Regions from separate parts of the Stenotrophomonas sp. 82F1 genome, predicted to be linked through region 2. Evidence: predicted binding sites of a transcription regulator. Region 2 holds the regulator's gene; each other region holds the start of a gene.
What was found. Region 2 encodes FliA, which starts transcription of late flagellar genes. Its sites were predicted from a motif close to TAAAGTTTNNCNNNCNNNGGCCGATAA; they were not measured.
Positions count from the first base shown of each region.

Region 1: AC13GI_RS00585 (methyl-accepting chemotaxis protein) is a predicted target of FliA. The motif match lies at 1,704-1,730, and genes of this name have one in related genera.
Region 3: AC13GI_RS16840 (methyl-accepting chemotaxis protein) is a predicted target of FliA. The motif match lies at 1,193-1,219, and genes of this name have one in related genera.

Region 1 is NZ_JBSPUD010000001.1:140,819-144,091, forward strand. Features, by position in the region: gene AC13GI_RS00570 (Imm8 family immunity protein) at 1-141, shown strand, start outside; gene AC13GI_RS00575 (hypothetical protein) at 160-453, shown strand; gene AC13GI_RS00580 (hypothetical protein) at 635-1,210, shown strand; gene AC13GI_RS00585 (methyl-accepting chemotaxis protein) at 1,762-3,273, shown strand, end outside.
Region 2 is NZ_JBSPUD010000002.1:16,017-19,289, forward strand. Features, by position in the region: gene AC13GI_RS02455 (chemotaxis protein CheA) at 1-262, opposite strand, end outside; gene AC13GI_RS02460 (protein phosphatase CheZ) at 265-870, opposite strand; gene cheY (chemotaxis response regulator CheY) at 870-1,262, opposite strand; gene AC13GI_RS02470 (RNA polymerase sigma factor FliA) at 1,282-2,025, opposite strand; gene AC13GI_RS02475 (MinD/ParA family ATP-binding protein) at 2,022-2,909, opposite strand; gene flhF (flagellar biosynthesis GTPase FlhF) at 2,896-3,273, opposite strand, start outside.
Region 3 is NZ_JBSPUD010000019.1:95,039-98,311, forward strand. Features, by position in the region: gene AC13GI_RS16830 (response regulator transcription factor) at 1-196, shown strand, start outside; gene AC13GI_RS16835 (arylamine N-acetyltransferase family protein) at 212-1,045, opposite strand; gene AC13GI_RS16840 (methyl-accepting chemotaxis protein) at 1,248-3,273, shown strand, end outside.

The DNA.
Region 1 (3,273 bases), on a different contig from region 2:
AATGATTTTAATTATTCCGTTATTCAGGATATTATCGCCAGGTACATTGATGGGTGTGACGGCGATTCGTGGGATGAAATAGTTGCCAAGCTATGTATGGTGATGAAATGGGAGTTTGACGACTACTCTATTGCCCAATAGTTCATCTTCGATAAGTATATGCTGAAATCGACAAGTGGCTGGATTGATTCCCCGGATGGGGAATTGATCAGGAAGCGGCTTCTTGCGGAATTGGGGGCCTTTCAAGTCGTCGTGGTTCTTCATCATTATTTTGGCCAGGCGGAGGAGTACTTTGTTCTGATGGTGGATCGCTCTTCAATCGTCGAAGTGGAGGTTTCGTCGAATGGTGTCGAGGACTTCTCAGCGTCCTCGATAGCTGACTATCTGAGGATGAATAGAAAATTGCCGGCCTCATTTAGGTTTGATATCGAGGTGGCTCGCGCTCTGAGTTGATGGTGCCATTATGGGTGCAGTTGGGCGCTGCTGTGTCGGTCGGGAAGTGTGGCGGTGCGCCGAGCTGCTGGAGTTTTGCATCCATGATCTTGGTTCAGCGTGAGGCCGATCCAAAATCTGGAGGGATGTAGGTGTGAGAACACTTTTGTCTGATTGGTGCGCGTTCTGTGAAGGGTCGGCTGTGTTTGATAAGTCCCATTTTTTGGGGTTGTTGAAAGAGCACGGAACCGATGTCGAGCTCCGGAAGATATTTGGTTATTTTCGATCTTCGTTGGATTTGCATGCGAAGGCTGTCAAGGTTATTTCTTCCGGTAGCCTGGACGGTTCGTTGTACCTGCGTCCGCGTTTCTCAACGTCACGCGAAGAGATTGTCAGGCTTGGAAGTGAGTGGCTGAGGGGGCAGGAGGAGATATGCGGAAAGATAGGTGATGTTGAGATTGAAGGAATCTGCAGGCGCGCGAAGGTGGTTTTTGCTGCCGAGAGTGATCTGGATTCCGCGCTTCAGCGTGATATTCCTCATCACTGGCTGTTCGATGGAATTGGTGATTCGCTGAGGGCGAGCAGGATATCCGAGTCTGATCAGGTGTATGCGTTGCTTGAGGCGCTTTATGGGTTGGCTGCCGACTATTATTTGGCATGGTATATCGGTGGCTCCTTGTTTGAGTTGGATGTGGATTTCGGTCCTTATTTTGAATTCTGGCGCATGGGTGGGCGGTGCGCATTGACTGAGACGGAGTTTCTGATTTCCAATCAGTAACTGGTTGCCGCGCATGCATTCATTTCTGCTGCCGCTCGCTGCCCGGTAGTGTGCTGGTGAAGGCGCCTGCAGCGCGTGCGCATGGCCACCACGGAGGGCAACATCAGCCTGACCGCAACCAACATCGCGGCCGAGAACGATGTCAGCATCCGCGGTGTCCTGGGCAAGGCCCACGTCGACCACTTCCGCGAGCACGCGTGACCCTGTCTGCATGATCGAACCGAACCTGATTCCGTGCGGATGCGTTGTCGATGCAGGTGTCATGAAGCCGTGAACCCTCGACGAAACACAGCAGGAGGTTCTGCTGCAGGGCATCGGACAGACTGACGTTACCGTTGAGGGGAGCAGGGCTTCTTCTCGATGCGGGCGGTCATTGGCCTGGATGGATAATATTGAGGATTACCCTGCCTGCGAGGCGTTCGGGCCCGATATATATATCAAAGAGTGTTTGAACGGATTCACTTTGATGAGGATTCGAAGCGTAAAACTTCCTTAAAGTTTCCCCCCGTCGAGCCGCCATCGAAGGTAGGGCCACGATCAAGGGAATTGAGATGCTCGCCTTACGCAACCTCCGTGTGGGATCCCGGCTTTCTGCCGGCTTCGGTCTGCTGTTGCTGTTCATCATGGCCATCGTCGGCCTGGTGTTGTACGGAAACCATTTGAAGTCCGCCCAGTTCGAGAAAGTAGTGGGCGTGAACATGGTCAAGATGCGGTTGTTGAACGACATGCTTGATACCAACAACGCGGTGCTGATGCATCGCCGTCTGATGGTGATCAAGCGTGGCGAGGAGTTCGACAAGGATTACCAGCGGGCGCAGGAACTGAGCCGTACCTACGACGGCATCTGGGACAAGTACGTCAAGATTCCCCGCGATGCCACCGGCGACACGTTGGTGGCGCAGATCGCGGCGGCACGCAAGGCGACCGATGTGTCCACCCAGCAACTGCACGAGCGGATGAAGGCGGGCGACTACGACGGTGCAGCCACCGAACTGCTGGCCGAGCACGGTCTGGCCACGGCCTGGAATGGAGCGATTTCCAGCCTGCTGCGGCACCAGGAAGCCCTGACCGAACGCAGCCGTGAGGAATACCGCGCCACGGAAGCGTGGACGGGAACCCTGTCCATCGCCTTCGGTGTGCTCAGCCTGATCCTCGGTGCACTGGCTGCGTGGGCGATCACCCGCAGCCTGACCCGGCCCTTGGCGGGTGCGGTGAAGCTGGCCGATGGTATCGCCAACGGTCGCCTGGACAACGTCATCGATGCCTCGGGCAATGACGAGGTGACCCAGTTGCTGAAATCCATGCAGCGCATGCAGGGGCAGTTGCAGGCGGTGATGGCGGCGCAGGGCGAGATGGCGCGGCAGCATGATGACGGCAGCCTGGGCTATCGCATGGACGAGAGCGCCTTCCCCGGCGATTACGGGCGGATGGTGCATGACACCAACGCACTGGTGGGTTCGCACGTGCAGGTGCAGAACCGCCTGATCGAGGTGATGAAGCACTACGCGCGCGGCGACCTGTCGGTGGACATGGATCGCCTTCCGGGCGAGAAGGCGGCGATCACCCAGGCCATGGACGAGACCAAGTCCAGCCTGTCGGCCATCAACGGCGAGATCCGCCGGCTGGCCACAGCCGCGGCCGCCGGCGATTTCAGCCTGCGAGGCGACGAAACACGCTTCGAGCACGATTTCGGCGAGATGGTGACCGGCTTGAACCGGTTGATGCAGACCACCGATGAGAATCTGGTGCAGGTGTCGAGCCTGCTGCAGGCGATCTCGCGCGGCGATCTGACCGTGCGCATGCAGGGCGATTTCCACGGTGTGTTCGCCCGTATGCGCGACGACTGCAATGCCACCGTCGAGCAGCTCACCCAGATCGTCGGCCGTATCCAGGCCAGCGCATCCAGCATCAATCTGGCAGCGGGGGAGATCGCCTCGGGCAATACCGATCTGTCGCGGCGTACCGAGCAGCAGGCGGCCAATCTGGAAGAGACGGCAGCGTCGATGGAGGAACTGACCTCCACGGTGAAACAGAACGCCGAACACGCGCGCCAGGCCAACCAG
Region 2 (3,273 bases):
AGTGATGTGCCTGCAGTACGGCCTGGCCGGCACGCGCAGCGCCCAGCGCCTCTTCGGCGGCGTGGCACAGTTCGACCATCGCGGTGATGCCGAGGAAACCTGCGCCGCCTTTCAGCGTGTGGTAGCCACGGAACACCGCGTTGAGCTGTTCATTGTCCTGCGGTGCCTGTTCCAGCGACACCAGCTGTTCGCCGAGGCGATCCAGGATTTCCTGGGCCTCGATGATGAAATCGGCAGTGATGTCGTCGGCTACCGCGCCCATGGTTACAGCCCCAGATCCGACAACAGGTCGTCGGCGTCGTTCTGCGAGACCGCATGGCGGTCCAGCCCTTTCAGTGCCGGCCCGGCCAGTTCCGGGTCGGTGCGATGCTGTTCCGGCGGCAGGCCGAGCGCGCCGAAGCCCTCGTGCACGCGGCGGACGATGCCCACCACGCGGCGGATGATCTGTCCGGTCAGGTCCTGGTAGCTCTGGGTCAGGGCGATCTCGGTGAGGTTGTGGCGGATGCGGTCCAGCTGCACGTCCTGGCCCGGCTGCAGGCCATCGGCGCGCAGCTGTTCGGTCAGGTTGCGGCACTCTTCGGCCAGGTCCAGGGTGCGGTGGGTGGCCTGTTCGGTCATCGCCACCACGTGGTCCAGGCGCGCGCAGGCGTCGTCCAGCTCGCCGGCTTCATCGGGCACGGTCGGCAGTTCGCCCAGTGCCTGGCCCAGTTCGCGGGCCAGCCGCGAAAGGCCGCTCATCATCGGCTGGGTGCGCAGCGCCACCAGGCCGTCGATGCGCTGGCGCCAGGCCGCCTCGTCGCCGGATTCCAATGCATCCAGGGCTTCCTGCAGGCGCAGGGCGAGGGCGCTCTTGTCGACCGTGGTGTCCATCAAGCGCTGGCCGCCAGGCGTTCGAAGATCTTGCCGAGCTTCTCTTCCAGCGTCTGTGCGGTGAACGGCTTGATGATGTAACCGTTCACACCGTTCTGCGCCGCTTCGATGATCTGCTCGCGCTTGGCTTCGGCGGTCACCATCAGCACCGGCAGGGTCTTCAGCTTGGCATCGGCACGGATCGCCTTCAGCAGTTCGATGCCGGTCATCACCGGCATGTTCCAGTCGGTCACCACGAAGTCGAACGGCTGGCTCTGCAGCAACGACAGCGCGGCATGCCCGTCCTCGGCTTCGGCGGTATTGGTGAAGCCCAGATCGCCCAGCAGGTTCTTGACGATACGACGCATGGTCGAGAAATCGTCGACGATCAGGATGCGCATGTTCTTGTTCAAAGCAGAGTTCCTTTGTTGATCAGCTCTCGAGGCCGGCGTCGGCCGCCTCGAAAATCTTCAGTCGGCCACGCAGGCGCAGGACCGCCTGGCCGTGGATCTGGCAGACCCGCGACTCGCTCACGCCGAGCACTGCGCCGATCTCTTTCAGGTTCAGTTCCTGCTCGTAGTAGAGCGACAGCACGAGCTGTTCGCGCTCGGGCAGGTGGCCGATGGCATTGCCCAGCTCGCGGCCGAACTCGCCGCGTTCCAGCACCTGCTGCGGGGTCGGGCCGCCCTGGGCGACGGTGTCCAGCTCGCCCTGGTCTTCAATGCGTGATTCCAGGCTCAGCACCTGCCCGCGCGAGGCGTCTTCCATCAGCCGCAGGTACTCGGGCAGCGGCATCTCCATCGCGGCAGCCACTTCGGTGGCGCTGGCGGCGCGGCCGGTGCTCTGCTCCAGGCGGCGGATGGTGGCAGCGGCGTCGCGGGCACGGCGGTGCACCGAACGCGGCACCCAGTCGCCACGACGGATCTCATCGATCATCGAACCGCGGATGCGGATCGAGGCGTAGGTCTCGAACGAGGCACCCTGGTCGGCGTCGTAGCTGCGCGACGCTTCGATCAGGCCCATCATGCCGGCCTGGATCAGGTCGTCCACTTCGACGCTGGCCGGCAGGCGTGCGGCCAGGTGGTGGGCGATGCGCCGCACCAGGTCCGAGTGCTGGGCGATGACCTCGTTGGCCGCCGTGCGCTGGACCTCTCTGTACTGGGCGGCGCCTTTCATGCGGCCACCCCACGCTGCTTGATGATGCGTTCAAGGAAGAATTCGACGCCACCGCGCGGCTCGGTCGGTGCCTGCCAGCGGGCGGTGCGGCGGGCGATCTCGGTGATCGCCAGTGCCGACGGGCTGGACGGATAGGCCTTCACCACCGGCTGCTGGCGCTGCACCGACAGGCGCAGCCAATCGTCCTGCGGCACGCAGCCGAGGTAGTTCAGCGAGACATCGGCGAGGAATTTCTCGCAGACGCGGGTCAGCTTCTCGTACAGCACGCGGCCTTCGTTGGGGTCGCGCACCATGTTGGCCACCACCTGGATGCGGTCCACGCCACGTTCGCGCGACAGCACCTTGATCAGGGCATAGGCGTCGGTGATCGAGGCCGGTTCATCGCAGACCACCACCACGGTGTCCTGCGCGGCCTGGCAGAAGGTCAGCACGCCATCGGTGATGCCGGCGGCGGTGTCCACCACCATGATGTCCAGCTCGCGCTCCAGTTCGGAGAACACGTTGACCAGGCCCACATGCTCGGCGGGGGCCAGCTCGGCCATGTGCCGGCGGCCGGACGCGGCCGGGACCACCAGCACGCCGTTCGGGCCTTCGATGATCACGTCATCCAGGCTGCAGCGGCCAGCGACCAGGTCGGCCAGGGTATTGGTGGGGCTCAGGCCGAGGATCACGTCGATGTTGGCCAGGCCGAGGTCGGCATCCAGCAACAGGGTGCGTTTACCCATGCCGGCAAGCGCCACGGCCAGGTTGGCCGACACGTTGGTCTTGCCGACGCCGCCCTTGCCGCCGGTCACGGCAATCGTGCGCACAGGGCCGAGCGGCTCGCTGCGGGTCGCCGTCAGCGGGAAGGTGGTGGTCAGCTTGGCGTACTCACGCGACGGCATGGTTCAACTCCGGGTTGCAGGGCATATCGGCCGCGCGGCGCAAATCTTCAAGGCGAAGTACAAGATTGGCTGCACTGGCCCGGTGCAGGTCGTCCGGGACGTCCTGGCCATCGGTCACCCAGGCGATCGGCAGCTTGTGGTCCACCGCCACCGACAGGGCGTTGCCGAAGCGGCCGGTCTCGTCCAGTTTGCTCAGCACCAGGCCCTGCAGGTTGGCCGCGCCGAAGCGGCGGACCACCTCGTCCATGTCGCCGAAGCTGGTGTTGGCCGGCAGCACCAGCAGGGTGCGGACCTGGCGGGCAGCGCGCAGCCACTGCAGCTGGGCGGCCAGTGCGCGGTCGCGCGGGCCCAGGCCGGCGGTGTC
Region 3 (3,273 bases), on a different contig from region 2:
CAGCGATACCTTCGGTGAACGCGAAGTGGCGATCCTGCGGTTGCTGGCCGGTGGCTACAGCAACAAGGAAATCGCGCGCAGCCTGTTCCTGGCCGAGGGCACGGTGAAGAACTATGTATCCAGCCTGCTGGACAAGCTGGGTACGCGTGATCGCACCCGTGCGGTGCTGAAGGCGATCACCCTGCGCATCATCTGAGCGCCGACAACGGCGCTACACGGACGCGGCCCGCGACCGCTGCAGCCAGTCGGCGATGGCCGGATCCAATCGCGGATCATCCGGAAGGCGCATGCCGAAGCCCTGCTGCAGCACCTCGCGCACGTCCTGTACATCACGCAGCGGGCGCTTGGCCGGCACCTGGCCCGGGCGATATTCGGTGTAGTTGCCGCTGCCGATGGTGCGTCGCCAATCCGGCCCGGTCAGTGATGCACGCAGTTGGCCGGGGAAGCTCGACTGCGGATGCGTACACACGTACCAGTTGCCCACTTCGTTATCGATCGGCGCCGGTGGCTGCAGGTCGAAACGGTACAGCGGCCGCCAGTCGTCACCGGCCTCAGAGGCGAGCATGTAGTCGCCATCCTCCAGCCGCTGCACGCGGTAGCGCTCATGCGGTGTCTCCTGGACTGCGGTCTCATGCAGGCGCAGTGGCACGGTCGGGGTCAGGCTGCCGAAGCCGGTATCGACCAGCCAGTCCTCGCCCAGCAGATGCACCCGCAGCAGCAGGTGCGTACGCGCGGTCAGCTCGCCATCGGCGGCTGACAACAGCACACGTGCGCTCAGTGGCTGCGCATCGAAACCCAGGGCCTGCAGCAGGGCCAGGAACGCGCCATTGAGTTCGAAGCAGTAGCCACCGCGCTGCGCGTGCAGCAGCTTGTGCTGGACGCTGTCCAGGTCGATGGCGACCGCGTCGCGCAGCAGGCTGGTCAGGGTCTCGAACGGCAGCAGGGCGTTGTGGCGCTGCTGCAGCAGGGTCAGCCCGGCCAGGGTAAGCGGTGGTGGGGCATCCAGCTGCAGGCGCTGCAGGTAACGGGAGACGTCGACGGACATGGCAGGCACCACGGGCAGGGGTCTCCACTGTGCTACCGCAACCGGGGTTGAGGTCAAGCGCGGCGCGCCGGTGTCATCCCCCGGTCGCCTGCGGCCGGTACAACAGCGACGACTGGCCACTGCCCGCGGCAGGATTCAATCCACCGCTAAAGTTCTGTTGAAACCGGCCGATACAGGTGCGTCCTTCCGCCTGGAGCCTGTCATGTCGGCCGTCGTTCCCCACCTTCGGTCCCTGCGTAGCCGCGTTGTCGGGTTGCGCTCCCGTTTCCCTGGCCTGCTGCGCTGGCTGCAGCCACATCGGCTCAGCGTTGCCGACAAGCTCAAGGCGACGTTGCTGGTCTGCAGCCTGGGCCTGGTGGCCATTGCCGCCGTCCATGCCTGGACCAGCCATGCGAGTACGCAGGCGGCCCGTGACCAGGCCAGCTACCAGCACGGCAGTGACCGCGTTGCTTCGCTGGCGGCGCGGGTGGCCGAGGCCAGGCGCCTGCAGACCCAGTATGCGCGCAGTTTCGATGCTGCGGACCGCAGCCAGTTGCTGGCCACGCAGCAGATGTTGAAGCAGGACCTGCAGGCGTTGCGCGGCATGCCGATGGATGCGGGCCGGCGCAAGGCGCTGCAGGCGATGGCCGAGGCGGTCGATGCCTTCTCACAGGGCATCGCCGCATTGTTCGAGCGGGTGGATGAGATGGGACGCGGCGACGCCGGCCTGGCCGCGCAGCTGCAGCAGGCTGCCGACGCGCTGCAGGCGCAGGTGGATGCGCTGGAGCGGCCAGCGCTGTCCCTGCATGTGCAGCGGATGCGGCGCCAGGAAGCGTTGCTGCTGCTCGATGGCGATTCCACCCACGCCGATCGCGCCAGCGAAGAAAAGCTGCCCTTCGACCTGGCATTGGCTGGCCTGCCCGCCGAGGTGCAGGAACGCATACGCAATGGCATGGAGGCCTACCAGGCTGCATTGCTGGGCTATACCGCCGCGCGCGTCGGCCTGGACGTGGAGGCGCAGTCGCTGCTCGAGACCGCAGCGGCCGTCGGCCCGGCACTGGCCGCGTTCCAGCAGGCCCAGGTTGCGGCACTGGAACAGGCACAACTGCGTCAGCGATCGGGCGCAAGGATGGCCAGCGTGCTGTTCGTGGCTACCCTGCTGCTGGTGGCCGGTGTGCTGATCACCAGCCTGGTGCTGGTGGTACGTGCGGTGCGTCGGCCGATCCAGGACACCCTGCGCTTTGCAGGCGATATCGCGGATGATCGGCTCGACACCACGCTGCGCGTGCACAACGCCAATGATGAGATCGGTCAGCTCGCGCAGCGCCTCGTCGATATGCAGCAGCGCCTGCGTGCGCGGACCGAGACCGAACGCGCGGTGGCACGCGGCAACACGCGCGTGCGGCAGGCGCTGGACAGCGCCCAGACCGGCCTGATGGTGGTTGATGCGGAAGGGCGGGTGGCCTACGCCAACCCGGCGCTGCTGCAGTTGCTGGATCATTCCGCAGAGACATTGCTCGGCAGTGACGCGGTCCGCCTGCATCCGGCGCTGGCGGGACTGATCGGCGTCCGTCAGCGCGAAGAGCGTGAGATCGGCCACGCCGGCACCCGCTACCAGTTGATCGCCAATGCCATCGTCGAGGACGAGCACTTCCTTGGTGTCGCGGTGGAATGGCGCAGCCGCGCGCTGGAAACGCTGCTGGAAACCGAAGTGGCGGCGCTGGTTGATGCGGCGGCGCATGGCGAGCTGCAGGGTCGCATCGCGCTGGAGGGCAAGCAGGGTTTCGTACGCACGCTGTCGACCAGCATCAATCGCCTGCTGTCCACCTTCGAGACCAACCTGGGCGACCTGCAGGCGCTGCTGGCCGCGCTGGCACGCGGCGACCTGAGCGTGCGCATGGAGGGCGACCTGCAGGGCGTGTTCGCGCGCATGCGGGATGATGCCAACGCCACTGTCGCGCAGCTGGGCCACATCGTCACCCGTATCCAGCAGGCCACTGTGCGCCTGGATGTGGGCGTGGGCGAGATCGTTTCCGGCCATCACGATCTTTCCCAGCGCACCGAGCAGCAGGCGGCCAATCTGGAGGAAACCGCGGCATCCATGCATGAGCTGACCGACACCGTCGGCCGCAATGCCGACGCGGCGGGGCTGGCCGATGGACTGGTACGCGACGCCGCCAGGGTTGCCGAGCGTGGCGGCACTGCGGTCGGCCAGGTGGTGGCGACCATGCAGGGCATCAGCGCGTCGT